DNA from 3 places in the Nocardiopsis sp. YSL2 genome. Region 2 is predicted to be linked to each of the others. Evidence: predicted binding sites of a transcription regulator. Region 2 holds the regulator's gene; each other region holds the start of a gene.
The links. Region 2 encodes LexA, which represses DNA repair genes until DNA is damaged. Its sites were predicted from a motif close to TCGAACANNTGTTCGA; they were not measured.
Positions count from the first base shown of each region.

Region 1 (4,486 bases), 3.7 Mb from region 2:
ACGTAGAGCATCTCCTCGGCGGGGCGGGCCATCCGGTGGATCTCGTCCAGGAACAGGACCTCGCCCTCCTGGAGGGTGGAGAGCACGGCGGCCAGGTCACCGGAGCGCTCGATGGCCGGACCGGAGGAGATGCGCAGGGGTACACCGAGCTCACCGGCGATGATCATGGCCAGGGTGGTCTTGCCCAGCCCGGGTCCGCCTGACATCAGGATGTGGTCGGGTGCGCGGCCGCGCCGCTGGGCGCTGTGCAGGACCAGGGAGAGCTGCTCGCGGACGCGCTCCTGCCCGACGAACTCGGTCAGCGCCCGGGGGCGCAGGGCACCCTCGAGCTGCCGTTCGTCACCGTGGACGTCGGGTGAGACGGCGTCGCGCTCGTAGGCCGACGGCTCGTCCGTGGGTTCCATGGGGGCCAGATCTCCTTGCTGGGGCGTGTTCGGTTGACGCCGCGCACACCCTAGGCGCGGCTGAGCCTGCGCAGGGCGCTGCGCAGCAGGACGGCGACATCGGAGGTGTGCTCGGCCTCGGCGGCCACCGCGGAGGCGGCGGTCTCGGCGTCCTTGGCCGACCAGCCGAGGTTGACCAGGCCGGAGACCACCTGTCCGCGCCAGGCGCCGTCGGGACCGGAGTCGGGCTCCGGCCCGGTCGTGCCGGGCAGGGTGCCGTCGGTGAGGACCGGTCCTTCGAGCTTGCCCGCCAGCTCCAGCACGATGCGCTGGGCGCCCTTCTTGCCGATCCCGGGCACCCGCGTCAGAGCCGCGGTGTCCTCGGTGGCCACCGCGTGGCGCAGGCTGGCCGGGCTGTGCACCGACATCATGGCCAGAGCCAGCCGGGGGCCGACCCCGGAGGCGGTCTGGACCTGCTCGAACATGTGCTTCTCCTCGTCGTCGGCGAACCCGAAGAGCGTCAGGGACTCCTCGCGGACGACGAGGCTGGTGGCGACGGTGCCGGTCTCGCCCACGTGCAGGCGCGACAGGGCGGCGGGCGTGCACTGGACGGTCATGCCGACCCCGCCGACGTCGATCACGGCGGTGCCTGCGCCGCGTGCGGCCACGCGGCCGGTGAGGAACGCGATCATGGGGTGGGGGCACCCGAGGGGGTGCCCGTCTCCTTCCTGGGGGCGGGTGTCACCGGCCCCGCGCCTGGCGGGCCAGTTCGACCTTGCGGGCGAAGTCCTGCTGTGCCTGGGCCACGCGGGCCTGGGCGCCGCCGCGCCAGATGTGGCAGACGGCCAGGGCGACGGCGTCGGCCGCGTCGGCGGGCTTGGGGGGTGAGTCGAGTCTGAGGATACGCGCGACCATGTGCCCGACCTGCGCCTTGTCCGCGCGTCCGCTGCCGGTGATGGCGGCCTTGGCCTCGCTGGGCGTGTGCAGGGCGACGGGCAGCCCGCGCCTGGCGGCGCAGACCAGGGCGATGCCGCTGGCCTGGGCGGTGCCCATGACCGTGCTGAGATTGTGCTGGGCGAAGACCCGCTCGACGGCCACGGCGTCGGGCCTGTGGAGGTCGAGCCAGGCGTCGATGCCGCGTTCGATGGCCACGAGGCGCTGGGGGAGGTCGTCGTCGGGACTGGTCCGGACGGCCTCGGCTCCGAGCAGGGTCAACGGGCGGCCGATGGCGCCTTCGACGGCTCCGACACCGCACCGGGTGAGTCCTGGGTCGATCCCCACCACGCGCACCTGAGCCACCCTTCTCGAACGTCCGTTCGCACCATGCTAGCGCCGCCCGCCGACTCCGGCCCCTGCCGCACCGGGCGTGTCGGCCGCCGAGGACGCACCCGCCCCGGCCTCGGAGGCGCGATGGACAGACGTAGCACGGTGGGGACGCACAGTGCCACATCGGGCGCCCGAGGACCATCACACGAGCGCTCCCCGCCGGGTGCGCCCTTTCCGGCCACCCTCGATCCGGCGGGCGGGTCGACCGGGCGCCGCGCACCGAAAGGGGATGGACGGCACGCAGCACCGGTGCTAGGTTAATCTCAACAAGAGAAAAACTCACTCTGAGACGAACTAGGGGCGCGCGTGACCGACGAGCGGACACCACGGCGGGACGACGGCGAACGCCGCTTCCTGGACGACTACGACCCCGCTGCCTACGCACCGGCCGCGGTCACCGTGGACGTCGTCGCCCTCACCATCCGCAGCGGTGTCCCCCACGTGCTGCTGATGCGCCGGTCGGCGCGCCCACAGCTCGGCTGGTGGGCCCTGCCCGGCGGGTTCGTCCGGGCGCAGGACGGCCCGGAGGGCCCCGCCGACCCCGACCTGCCCGACGCGGCCCTGCGCGTGCTGTCGCACAAGACCCCGCTGCCCACCGAGATCCACCTCGAACAACTGGGCACCTACGGCGCGATCGACCGCGACCCGCGCATGCGCGTGATCTCCGTGGCCTACGTGCTCCTGGCCCCCGACCTGCCCGACCCGGACACCGGCGCCGACGAGGCCGCGTGGATCCCCTGGTCCGCGCTCGGCCACGGCGTCGGCGACAGCGGCCCCGGCGGCCGTGCCGCGATCGAACTCGCCTTCGACCACGCGCGCATCGTCGCCGACGCGGTCGAGCGCGCCCGCTCCAAGCTGGAGTACACGGCTCTGGCCACCGCCTTCCTGCCTCCCGAGTTCACGATCACCGCTCTGCGCGAGGTCTACGCGGCCGTGTGGGGACGCCCACTGCACGGGGCCAACTTCCACCGCAAGATCCTCGCCACCCCGGGGTTCGTCGAGGACACCGGCCGCCTGGCCGACCGGGGCGGATCCGGCGGCGGCCGCCGCGCCCGGCTGTACCGGCCCGGCGGCGCCGCCTTCCTGCACCCGCCGCTGCTGCGCGGCGCCCCCTGACCCCCTCCCCCGCGCCCACGGAGGCCGCAGATGAGCACCGCCGACGACTTCGACACCGCACTGGGGGAACTGGACATGTCGGACTACCCCATGGCGCTGTTCGGTCCCCTGCCACGCGACGGCTCACCCCTGCCCCCGGCCGCCACCGCCGCCTACCGGCGCCTGGCCCGCCTGCTCCACCCCGACCGCGCACCGGAGGGCCGCACGGCGGAGGCCACCAGGGCCTTCGCCAAGCTGACCGGTCTCTGGTCGGCCTACCGCGACACCGCCGAGGGCGGCCCGGGCCTGGACGAGGTCACCCTCACCGCGAAGACGCACACCTACCACCTGCACCGGGGCGCCGACCCGCTGGCCGCGGGCGACATCGCCGACCTGCACGGCGCCCGCTACCGGGACGGCGGCACCTGGCGGGAGGCGGTGCTCAAACTGCCGCGCTCACACCACGACAACGACCTGGTGAACGCCGAGGCGAACGCCCTGCGCCGCCTGCGCGAGCGAGTGCCCGAGCGGGCACGCGCGTTCCACCCCGAGCTCATCGAGCAGATCCGCCACCGCGACGCCGCCACCGGCGTGGAGCGGCGCGGCAACGTGCTCGCCCGGCTGCGCGGATTCCACAGTCTGGCCGACGTCCGCCGTGCCTACCCCGACGGAGTCGACCCGCGCGACGCGGCGTGGATGTGGCGGCGCCTGCTGGTCGCGGTGGGCAGCGCGAGCCGGGCCGGGGTCGTGCACGGCGCCGTGGTGCCCGAACACGTACTGATCCACCCCGAAGCACACGGCCTGGTGCTCGTGGACTGGTGTTACTCGGTGACCTCGGCCGCCGCGCACACCGCGCCGCACATCCCGGCCATGGTGGCCCACCGCAAGGACCTGTACCCCGAGGAGGTGCTGGACCGCGCACCCGCCGTGCCCGCCACCGACATCCACATGGCGACCCGGTGCATCGAACACGTGACCGCCGGGCGCCTGCCCCGACCGCTGAACACGTTCGCCCTCGGCTGCACCCTGCCCCGGCCCCAGCGCCGGCCCTACGACGGCATCCGCCTCCTGGCCGAACTCGACGAGGCGCTGGAGCGGGTGTTCGGCCCGCGCCGGTTCCGCCCCTTCCACATGCCCGCCTGACCTTCCCTGCGGCCGCGCCGCGGCCGCAGGGCCACCCACCACCCCGAGGAGGCTTCCCATGGGAAGCAGCAACTGGTCCACCGACGCCTACCACGCCCGCGCCGCCTACAACGCCGCCGCCGGATCCAGCAGCTTCGCCTACACCGACGATGTGGCCTCGACCATGCCGCGCAGTACGTGGAGGACCCACGAGACCCTCGATCCCAAGGACGTGGCCGTCCGCGAGAGCCGCGACTCCGACGCCCACCCCGAGTCGCTGGCCGTCTCGGTGCTCTTCGACGTCACCGGCTCCATGGGGCGCGTGCCCCGCCTCCTGCAGAGGAAGCTGCCGGACCTGTTCGGCCTGCTGCTGCGCAAGGGCTACGTGGAGCACCCGCAGATCCTGTTCGGCGGGATCGGCGACGCCACCTGCGACCGCGCCCCGCTCCAGGTCGGGCAGTTCGAGTCCGGCAACGAACTGGAGGACGACCTGGGCAACATCCTGCTGGAGGGCGGTGGCGGCGGCCAGGTCACCGAGTCCTACGAGCTGGCCATGTACT
Region 1 covers NZ_JAMOAO010000001.1:4,636,643-4,641,128, reverse strand. Annotated here, with positions in the region: gene ruvB (Holliday junction branch migration DNA helicase RuvB) at 1-404, opposite strand, end outside; gene ruvA (Holliday junction branch migration protein RuvA) at 455-1,075, opposite strand; gene ruvC (crossover junction endodeoxyribonuclease RuvC) at 1,125-1,673, opposite strand; gene M1P99_RS20365 (NUDIX domain-containing protein) at 2,016-2,825, shown strand; gene M1P99_RS20360 (J domain-containing protein) at 2,856-3,947, shown strand; gene M1P99_RS20355 (hypothetical protein) at 4,006-4,486, shown strand, end outside.
Region 1: a site for LexA is predicted at 1,688-1,703, ahead of ruvC (crossover junction endodeoxyribonuclease RuvC). Genes of this name have one in related genera too.

Region 2 (4,486 bases):
AGCCCGCATCCCCCGCCGACGCCCCGGGCCCCGGCCCGGGCACGCCTCCCGGTCGGCACACGGCCCCCGACGGACACCCGGCCCGTGGCCACGACTCGGACGCCGGGTGGCGGCCGGAACCCGGCGTCGGCCGGGGTTCCGGTGACCACCCGGACCCCGGGACGGGTCCGCCCTCCGGCGCGTACCCGGTCCGCGGCCATGACTCGGACGCCGGGTGGCGGCCGGGCCCCGGAGCAGGCTGGGGCCCCGGCGAGTACGCGGGTCCGGGGGCCGGCTCGGGTCACCCTCCAGGGACCGTGCCGTCGGCCCAGCCGCAGAGCCGGGGCTGCGCCGTCGTCGGCGTGATCGCGGCCGTGCTCGTGGTGCTCCTGCTCGTGGCGGGCGCCATCTGGTTCGTGGCCAGCAGGGACGTCCTGGAGCAGGGCGACTTCGACGCCGCGCCCGAGTGCTCGATCGGGGAGACCGACGCGCTCGACGACCTGGTCCCCGCGCACGCGCTGGAGGTCCAGGAGCCGATCGGCGGTGATCAGGAGACCTTCGGCAGCGGGTGGCAGTGCCGCTGGGCCACCCCCGGCGGGGAGGGCAGCGCTGTCCCGGCCACTGCCACACTGGTCGCGGTCGTCGCACCCGACCCTGGCGGGGTGGACACGGCCGCCGACAACCTGCGCTCGTCGGCCGGTTCCGAGCGCGAGCACCTGGAAGGGCTCGGCGACGAGGCGTTCACGTGGGCCCACCCCGGCACCTTCGCCACGGGCTGCGCGGGTGTGCGCGTGTCCAACCTGTACCTGGAAACGTGCCACAGTGCCGCGGCCGACTACGGCGCCACCCGGTCGATCGATGAGGAACAGGCGGTGGCGGGTGCCGTGCGGTTGGCCGAGGACGTCGTCGCCGACCTGCCCGACTGACGTACCGCGGCCCCGTCACCAGGCGGTGTCGAGGAACTCCTCCACGGCCGGCGCGACCTCGGCGGAGAACGGCCGGTCGGAGTCGAGCACCGCGGCGCCCGGCTCGTCCCGGAACTCGCGCAGGATGTGGTCCGCGCCGGGCAGGTCGACGCGCCGGGCGTCGGGCAGCCCCGTCATCAGCCGGTCGACGTCCTCTTCGGAGACCTGGGCGTCCTGCTCACCCCACAGCACCAGTACGGGTGTGTCGGCGGGCAGGTCCGCGGCCAGGTCCACGGGGTCGAAGGAGTCGATCCAGGCGAGGAAGTCCTGGTTCTGCGGGGTGTACACCCCGAAGGAGTCGATGTCGTCGTTCAGTTCGCGGCCCGCGCGCACCTCGGCCCGGCCGTAGCGGGCGTCGGAGAGCAGCTCACGGGCCTGGGCCTCCGGGAGCCGTCCCGCGGCCTCGGCCTGGCGCGCCTGTTCCGTGATCTGGCGGTCGATGAGGTCGAGGTAGCGGGTGCCGGGAGGGGCCGCCAGGATCCGCGCGGGCTCGGCGTCGACGATGTCGTGGGCGCGCAGGGCGTACAGCGCGCCCTCGCTGTGTCCGACGACGACCGTGCGCTCGGGGTCGACCTCCGGCTGGGCGACGAGCTCGGCGTAGGCCGCCGCGACCTCGTCGTCGAAGACCTGTGGGTCGACCGGTGCCTCGGGATCGACCTCCTCGGCGGAGTCACCGCTGCCGAGTTTGTCGTAGCGCACCGAGGCCACGCCCGCCTCGGCCAGGACCCGCGCCAGGTTCCAGTTGGTCTCGGCCTCCGGGCGCAGCGGGCTGTTGCCGTCCCGGTCGGTGGGGCCGCTGCCGGAGATGATCAGCGCTCCGGGAACGGGGCCGGACGTGCGCAACGGCAGTGTCAGGGTCGCCGAGACCTCGCGACCGCCGCCCTCGAAGGTCAGCTCGCGTTCGGCTCCGTCGCTGCCCGGGGGTTCCACGGAGGAGTCGTCCCCGGCGGTGCACGCCGAGGCCACGGCCAGGGTGAGGGCCGCGCAGCCGGCGGCCAGGGCGAGACGGGCCCCGCGCACGGGGGAGGAGGAAGGTGTCGGCACGTGCTCAGGGTAGCGGCCGACACCGGCCCGGCGGCCCCGGCCCGGGCGAGCCGGGCCGGGTGCCGGTCAGACCCGGCGCATCACGGAGACGACCTTGCCGAGGATGGTGGCGTTGTCACCGGAGATCGGCTCGTAGGCGTCGTTGCGGGGCATCAGCCACGCGTGGCCGTCGGCCTCGCGTCGCAGGACCTTGACGGTCGCCTCGTCGTCCAGCAGGGCCGCCACGATGTCGCCGTTGTTGGCGTCGGGCTGCTGGCGCACGACGACGAGATCGCCGTCGGTGATGGCGGCGTCCACCATGGAGTCGCCCACCACGGTGAGCATGAAGAGCTGTCCCTCGCCCACGAGCTGCCGGGGGAGGGCGAGCACGTCCTCGACCGATTCCTCGGCCAGGATGGGGCCACCGGCGGCGATCCGGCCGACCAGGGGCACCGCGGCGGCGCGGGACGGGTCCAGGTCCTCCGGCGTCACGGTCCGGCCGGTGGCCGACCCGGGACTGCGCAGCTCGACGGCCCGCGGGCGGTTCTGGTCGCGGTACAGGTAGCCCTTGCGCTGGAGCACCTTGAGCTGGTGCGCCACGCTGGACGGGCTGGACAGACCGACCGCGTCGCCGATTTCCCTGATGGAGGGCGGGAAACCCCGTTCGCGCACGTACCGCTGGATGCAGTTCAGGACGCTCTGTTGGCGTGCGGTGAGTTTGGGGGTCTCGGACGCGGGCCCGCTCGTTTCCCCTACGGGTGCCAGAACGGTGGTGGAATCTACGGTTCCGGGATTGTCCTCCGGCACGGCCGGGCCTCCTCGGCATTCGGTTCGGTCTGGGCCTGCTTGCGTGTGTCCACCACCGGCGGGGCGATCGCGCCGACCTGGGGTCCACGTGATGGCGAAACCGGTGTGAAATCAAGGTCAACTTTAGTCGTTGCGTACGGTGATATCAAACAAGCGTTCGAGTCTGTGGACCATTCCTTCCGGCGAGCTATTCGCGGCCCAATTCCGTCCTCCACTTACGTGTCTACACGCGTTCGCGGCACCGCGTCCGCGGAATGGGCCGACCCGGTTCTCCCGGTCGGTCCGGTCCGGGGTGTGGGACTCGTCTCCACACCCGCGTGAGCGGGCGCGAACCCTTGGTCCGCGGGCGTTCCGGCTTCGCGGCGCCGCCGTGTCACGTGGGTCGCGGCCGCCGTCGCCGCTATCCTTGCGGAGGTGTCGAACGCCCGTCAGGGGCGGTCCGCAACCCCCGCCCCCGCCATCCGTGTGACCTCCGCCGCGCCCCGTGCGGCGGCCTCCGCCGTGTGCGCGGGACACGCGCCCGGCAGGGTTGCGGGTGTGTCCTCTGGGGTTTAGGTTCGACCACAACATCTGGTGCGGCTCTTGGGGCGGTTGTCCAGAAGTTGTGGTTTAGTAGAGGTGCGGGTTGTCGGCGAGGGAAGCAGGTGAAGCAGGTGCACTGTCCGTTCTGCCGCCATCCGGACACCAGGGTGATCGACAGCAGGTCCACCGACGACGGCGCGGCCATCCGCCGCCGCCGCTCCTGCCCGGTGTGCGAACGCCGCTTCACCACCCAGGAGACCGTCCTTCTGATGGTCGCCAAGCGCTCCGGGGTCACCGAGCCCTTCAGCCGCACCAAGATCATCGCCGGGGTACGCAGGGCGTGCCAGGGTCGGCCCGTCTCCGAGGACGCCCTCGCCAAACTCGGCCAGAAGGTCGAGGAGGAGATCCGCGGACGGGGTGTCGCCGAGGTCCCGGCCCACGAGATCGGCCTGGCCATCCTCGGACCGATGCGGGACCTGGACGAGGTCGCCTACCTGCACTTCGCCAGCGTGTACCGCGGGTTCGAGAGCCTCGCCGACTTCGAGGCGGAGATCGCCAGCCTGCGCGCCGACCGCGAGGCGGACTCCCGGTCCGACACGGCCGCCGCCCCCTGACCCTCCGCACGCTCCGCCGTCCGCGCGACGGCCACGCACCACAGCCGCGCGGGTGGCCCCGGCCATCCACGGGCCACTCGTCACCCACAACGCAGCGCACGGCCGCACCGACCGTGCTCACGAAGCTTTCAGGGGAACTGCCGCAATGACGGAAACCACCAGTGGACCAACGGGACGCAAGGGCAAGGGGAGCCGCAAGGGCCTGAAGATGAAGCGCATCTTCACCGCTCCCGGCGTGCACCCCTACGACTCCCTGACCTGGGAGCGCCGCGACGTCGTCATGACCAACTGGCGCGACGGCACGGTCAACTTCGAGCAGCGCGGCGTGGAGTTCCCCACCACCTGGTCGATGAACGCCACCCAGATCGTCACCAGCAAGTACTTCCGCGGCGCGGTGGGCACCCCCGAACGGGAGTGGAGCCTCAAGCAGCTCATCGACCGGGTCGTGGGCATGTACACGCGCACAGCCGTCGAGCAGGGCTACTTCGCCACCGACGAGGACGCGGAGATCTTCGACCACGAGCTCAAGTACGCGCTCGCCAACCAGCTCTTCAGCTTCAACTCGCCGGTCTGGTT
Region 2 covers NZ_JAMOAO010000001.1:904,278-908,763, reverse strand. Annotated here, with positions in the region: gene M1P99_RS03895 (hypothetical protein) at 297-905, shown strand; gene M1P99_RS03890 (S9 family peptidase) at 921-1,988, opposite strand; gene lexA (transcriptional repressor LexA) at 2,055-2,732, opposite strand; gene nrdR (transcriptional regulator NrdR) at 3,428-3,910, shown strand; gene M1P99_RS03875 (vitamin B12-dependent ribonucleotide reductase) at 4,056-4,486, shown strand, end outside.

Region 3 (4,486 bases), 4.8 Mb from region 2:
CCGAAGGAGCCGAAGGAGGACAGGATCTCCCAGACCCGCTCGACGATCCGCGGGTCGTGCCCGCACTCGTCGGCCATGGTGGTGAAGGTCTGCTGTACCTGGGCTCGGCCCTCCTCCGTGCCGAGCCGTCGGCGCATCGACTCGGCCTGGTCGAGGCCGCAGCCGGTCATGGCGTGCAGGGTCCCGATGACCTGCTCGTGGAAGATCACGACCCCGCCGGTCGGGGCGAGCAGGTCGGCCAGGACGGGGGAGGGGTGGATCGGTGGGCTCAGGCCGTCGCGGGCGGCCAGGTAGGGGGTGATCATGTCGCTGCCGACGGGGCCCGGCCGGAACAGGGAGATGTCGCAGATCAGGTCGTCCATGTCGGTGGGGCGCAGGCGGCTGACGAGTTCGCGCTGGCCGGGCGACTCGATCTGGAAGCAGCCCAGGGTGGCCGAGGAGGAGATCATCCGGTACGTGGACTCGTCCTGGGGCAGGGCGTCCAGGTCCAGGTGTTCGCCGGTGGTGCGCGCGACCTCGTCGCGGGCGTGGGACATGGCCGACTGCATGCGCACACCGATGACGTCGAGTTTGATCAGCCCCATCTCCTCCACGTCCTCCTTGTCGAACTGGACCATGGGGTAGCCGGCGCGGCTGGGTTCCAGGGGTGTGCGCTCGCGCAGCGTGGAGCCGGAGACGACCAGGCCGCAGGGGTGCATGGCGATGTGGCGGGGCAGGCCGTCCAGGCTCTCCGCGAGCCGGAAGAGGGTCTGGGCGGCGGCCGAGCCCAGGCCGGTGCCCTGGAAACCGCGCAGTTCGGGCAGGTCCTGGGCGGCGGAGCGGATGCGGCGGGCGCGCACGTGGGGGAAGGCCTTGGCCAGGGTGTCGATCTCGTGCGGGGGGATCCCCATCGCGGCGCCGACGTCGCGGATGGCGCTGCGGGCGCGATAGGTCTCCATCATGGACACGCAGGCGGTGTCGGGGTAGGCGGCGAAGACCGCGTCGTAGGCCTCCAGTCGGCGGGCGGACTCCACGTCCAGGTCGATGTCGGGCAGGCCGCTGCGGCTGTGGCTGAGGAAGCGCTCCATGAGCAGCCCGTGGTCCAGGGGGTTGATCGCGGAGATGCCCAGCAGGTGGTTGACCAGGCTGCCGGTGCCCGATCCGCGGATGGAGCACCGGATGCCCTTGTCGCGGATGCGCGCGGCGGCGTCGGCGACGGTGAGGAAGTAGGCCGACAGGCCCTTGTTCTCGATGACCTCCAGTTCACCGGCCAGGCGGTGCACGGCGTCGGGGTCGCGGTGCAGGCCGAGCCGGTGCAGGCCGTCCTCGCAGTCGCGCCACAGGCGGTCGCGGGGGTCGTGGACGTCGGGCATGTGGGCGCGGTCCATGCCCAGGTCGGCGTCGGGGTCCATGGCGCAGGAGGCGGCCAGGGCGTTGGTGTGGGCGATCAGGCGGCGGGCCGCGGTGTCGTCTCCGCACAGGCGACGGGCGACCTCCAGCATCTGTGCGCCGCTCTTGAGGTGGGCCTGGGCGGTGGCGGGCCCGGGGCGGGTGCCGCCGGGCAGCCAGCGGCGGGCCTCGTCCAGGACGTGGGCGACCTCGGCGTCGGTGGGGCGGGGGTAGCGGACGGCGTTGGTGAGCACGGCCAGGGTGCGGGTCCGGGCGGCCAGGTCGAGGAGGGCCTGGGCGGTGTGCCGGTGGCCGGGGGTGTAGTGGTCGACGAGTTCGATCACCGTCTCGGCGGTGGCGTGCCAGCGGTCCAGGAGGCGCTGGGCGAGGCCGGGGCGGTCCTGGGTCAGGGCGGTGCCGACGTCGGACTCGGGGCCGAGCAGGACGACGAGGCCGTCGGCGTGCTGGGCCAGGGAGTGCAGGGACAGGGCGGGGGTGTCGGCCGTGGTGTCGTGGGCCTGGGTGACCAGGCGGCACAGGGAGGCCCAGCCGCGTCGGCCGCGGGCCAGGAGGGTGACGCGGCCTCCGTCGGGGGCGGCCACGGCCAGATTGCAGCCCAGGACGGGGCGCAGCCCCGCCTTCTGGCAGGCGCGTACGTGTTTGACCATGCCGTAGACGCCGTCGCGGTCGGTGAGGGCGAGCAGGCCCATGTCGAGTTCCGCGGCGCGCTCGACGAGTCGCTCGGGCGGGGTGGTGCCGTAGCGGGCCGAGGCCGAGGAGACGACGTTCAGGTGCGCGAAGTCCGCGTGCCCGTGGGCCTGCGGCATGTGGTTCCTCCCCTGGGGTGGTGCACCGGGTTCGGCACGGGTGCTGATGTGACCCACGGGGAAGAAGTGCCGAAATCGAACTTATGTACGAATCATAGCTCGAATCGTCGCGAACACAAACCCCTGACCTGCCCAAACGCGAGCCCGGGTGGCCCAGGAGCTGTCGCCCAGACGCAGGATCGCCGACAGGACAGGGGATCCCGCCGTCGAAGAGAACGCTGCGCATGGGCGGGGGCGAGGCGTCGAGCAGGCGGTCACCGCGGAACCGCGCCTGCTCGACCCCGGGCGTCCGCGCCTCGCCGAGCCTGGCCGCCGCGCCGCTCCACCCCGACTTCACCGAGGCCGGCGGCTCGATGTCAGCGGTGGACCCGCACCAGGTCTCGGCGGGGCGGGACCCGCTCTCCCCCCGGTCCCGGTTTCCCGGGCGCGGCCCGGAATCAGGTGAGTTCGAGGCCGCCGTCGATGGTGAGGACCTGCCCGGTGAGCCAGGTCGTGCCCGGGTCGGCGAGCCGCAGCACCCACTGGGCGACCTCGTCGGGTTCACCGCGGCGGCCCAGCGGGATCTGCGCGGCCTCGCTCTCCTTGACCCGGGCCGCGTCGGCCTCGGTGAGCCCGGCCGCCGAGAGTGCCTCGCTCTCGGTGGGGCCCGGCGCCAGGGCGTTGACCCGCACCCCATCGGGGGCCAGCTCCAGCGCCCAGCAGCGCGTCAACTGCTCGATGGCTGCCTTGGAGGCCGCGTAGTGGGCGGCGCCGGGCATCGGCCGGTGGCCATAGGTGCTGGAGACGTTGACGATCGTCCCCCTCTGGTCGCGCAGGTACGGCAGGGCCGCGGCGGCCAGGAGGCTGGGGGCGGTGACGTTGAGCGCGAACAGCGCGGCGACGCGGTCCGCGTCGGTGTCGGCCAGCGGCATCATCGCGGTGGCGCCGGCGTTGTTGACGAGCACGTCGATGCGGCCCCACCGTTGCGTCGCGGCCTGGGCCACCTGGGCGGGGGCGTCGGGGGCGCGGAGGTCGGCGGGGTGGGCGGCGATGCCGGGGTGGTGGGCGGCGGTGGCCTGGAGCGCCTCGTGGCGCCGGCCCACCCCCAGGACGCGGGCTCCGGCGCGGGCCAGGGCGATCGCGGTGGCGCGGCCGATGCCCGACCCGGCCCCGGTGACGATGGCGACCCGGCCGGTGAGGTCGGTGTGCTGGTGCTGCTGCGGCTCGCTCAACTCTCGACTCCTTTGTTCGTTGTTCGTCGAATATCGAACAAGCTAGCATGGGGAGTATGAGACGCGCACACCACCCGGTGACCGAGGAACTGTCGTTGCCCGACGTGATGGCGGCGCTCAGCGACCCGTTGCGCATCGGGCTCGTTCGGGTGCTCGCCGACGGCGCCGAACGCGGCTGGGGGGAGTTGCGGGCGCCGGTGGCCAAGTCGACGCTCAGCCACCACCTGCGGGTCCTGCGCGATGCGGGGGTGACCCGCACCCGCCAGGAGGGCACCCGCTGCTTCGTCACGCTGCGCCGCCAGGACCTGGATGAGCGCTTCCCCGGACTGGTCGGGGCCCTGTTGGGGGCGGCCGGCGCCGAGGACGTGGGCGGCGGCGTCCACCTCGCCCCCGGCGCCGGCTCCTCGGCCGCTTGCCGCTGACACCCGGTGCGGGTTGACCCTCGGCATCGAGCCGCAGGCCCTCGACGGCCTCGTCGGCCTGCCCCCGCGCATCGCCGAGGGGGACCATCTGCGGTCGCGCCGTCCCGGGCGAACGCCCCCCGTAACGCAGGGAGCGAGGCGCGGTGGCCATCCGCGCTCCGGGAGGCTCGACGACGGGCACCGTCCACCGGCTCGCCCCCGGTCACCCGGTGTCCGCGTCCGCCGGGGCGTGCGAGGCGTTCCGCGCCGGCACCGCCCGCGCATGGCACCGAGCCGGGTGCCCTGGCCGGATGACCGGGCCCCGTCGACCGGCCTCGGTGCTTGCCGGTGAGCGGACGCCCTCGGCCGCCTGGCCCGCCGCCGAGGAGAGCCGCCCCTGGCTGATGGAGGCGGCGACCTGCATCAGGTCGCGCCAGTGTCGCTGGATCAGCTTCCAGTCGATGACGTTGTGCCCCCGCTCCCCGTACAGCTCGTCCGTGCTCGGGCAGATCACCTTGTCCGAAGCACGGAAGAACGTGAGGTCGGCGAAGTTGCGGATCCGGGGCATCAGGTCGAACCCGAACAGGGTGGCCAGGGTGAACACCGGCGCCGACTGCCCTTGCTGTCGGCGTGCACGGTGGAGGGCTTGACTCCGGAGGAGTTGTCCAACAGAGGCGTT
Region 3 covers NZ_JAMOAO010000001.1:5,703,738-5,708,223, reverse strand. Annotated here, with positions in the region: gene M1P99_RS25220 (DNA polymerase III subunit alpha) at 1-2,195, opposite strand, end outside; gene M1P99_RS25215 (SDR family NAD(P)-dependent oxidoreductase) at 2,633-3,406, opposite strand; gene M1P99_RS25210 (helix-turn-helix transcriptional regulator) at 3,463-3,828, shown strand; gene M1P99_RS25205 (Tn3 family transposase) at 4,031-4,411, opposite strand.
Region 3: a site for LexA is predicted at 2,271-2,286, ahead of M1P99_RS25220 (DNA polymerase III subunit alpha). Genes of this name have one in related genera too.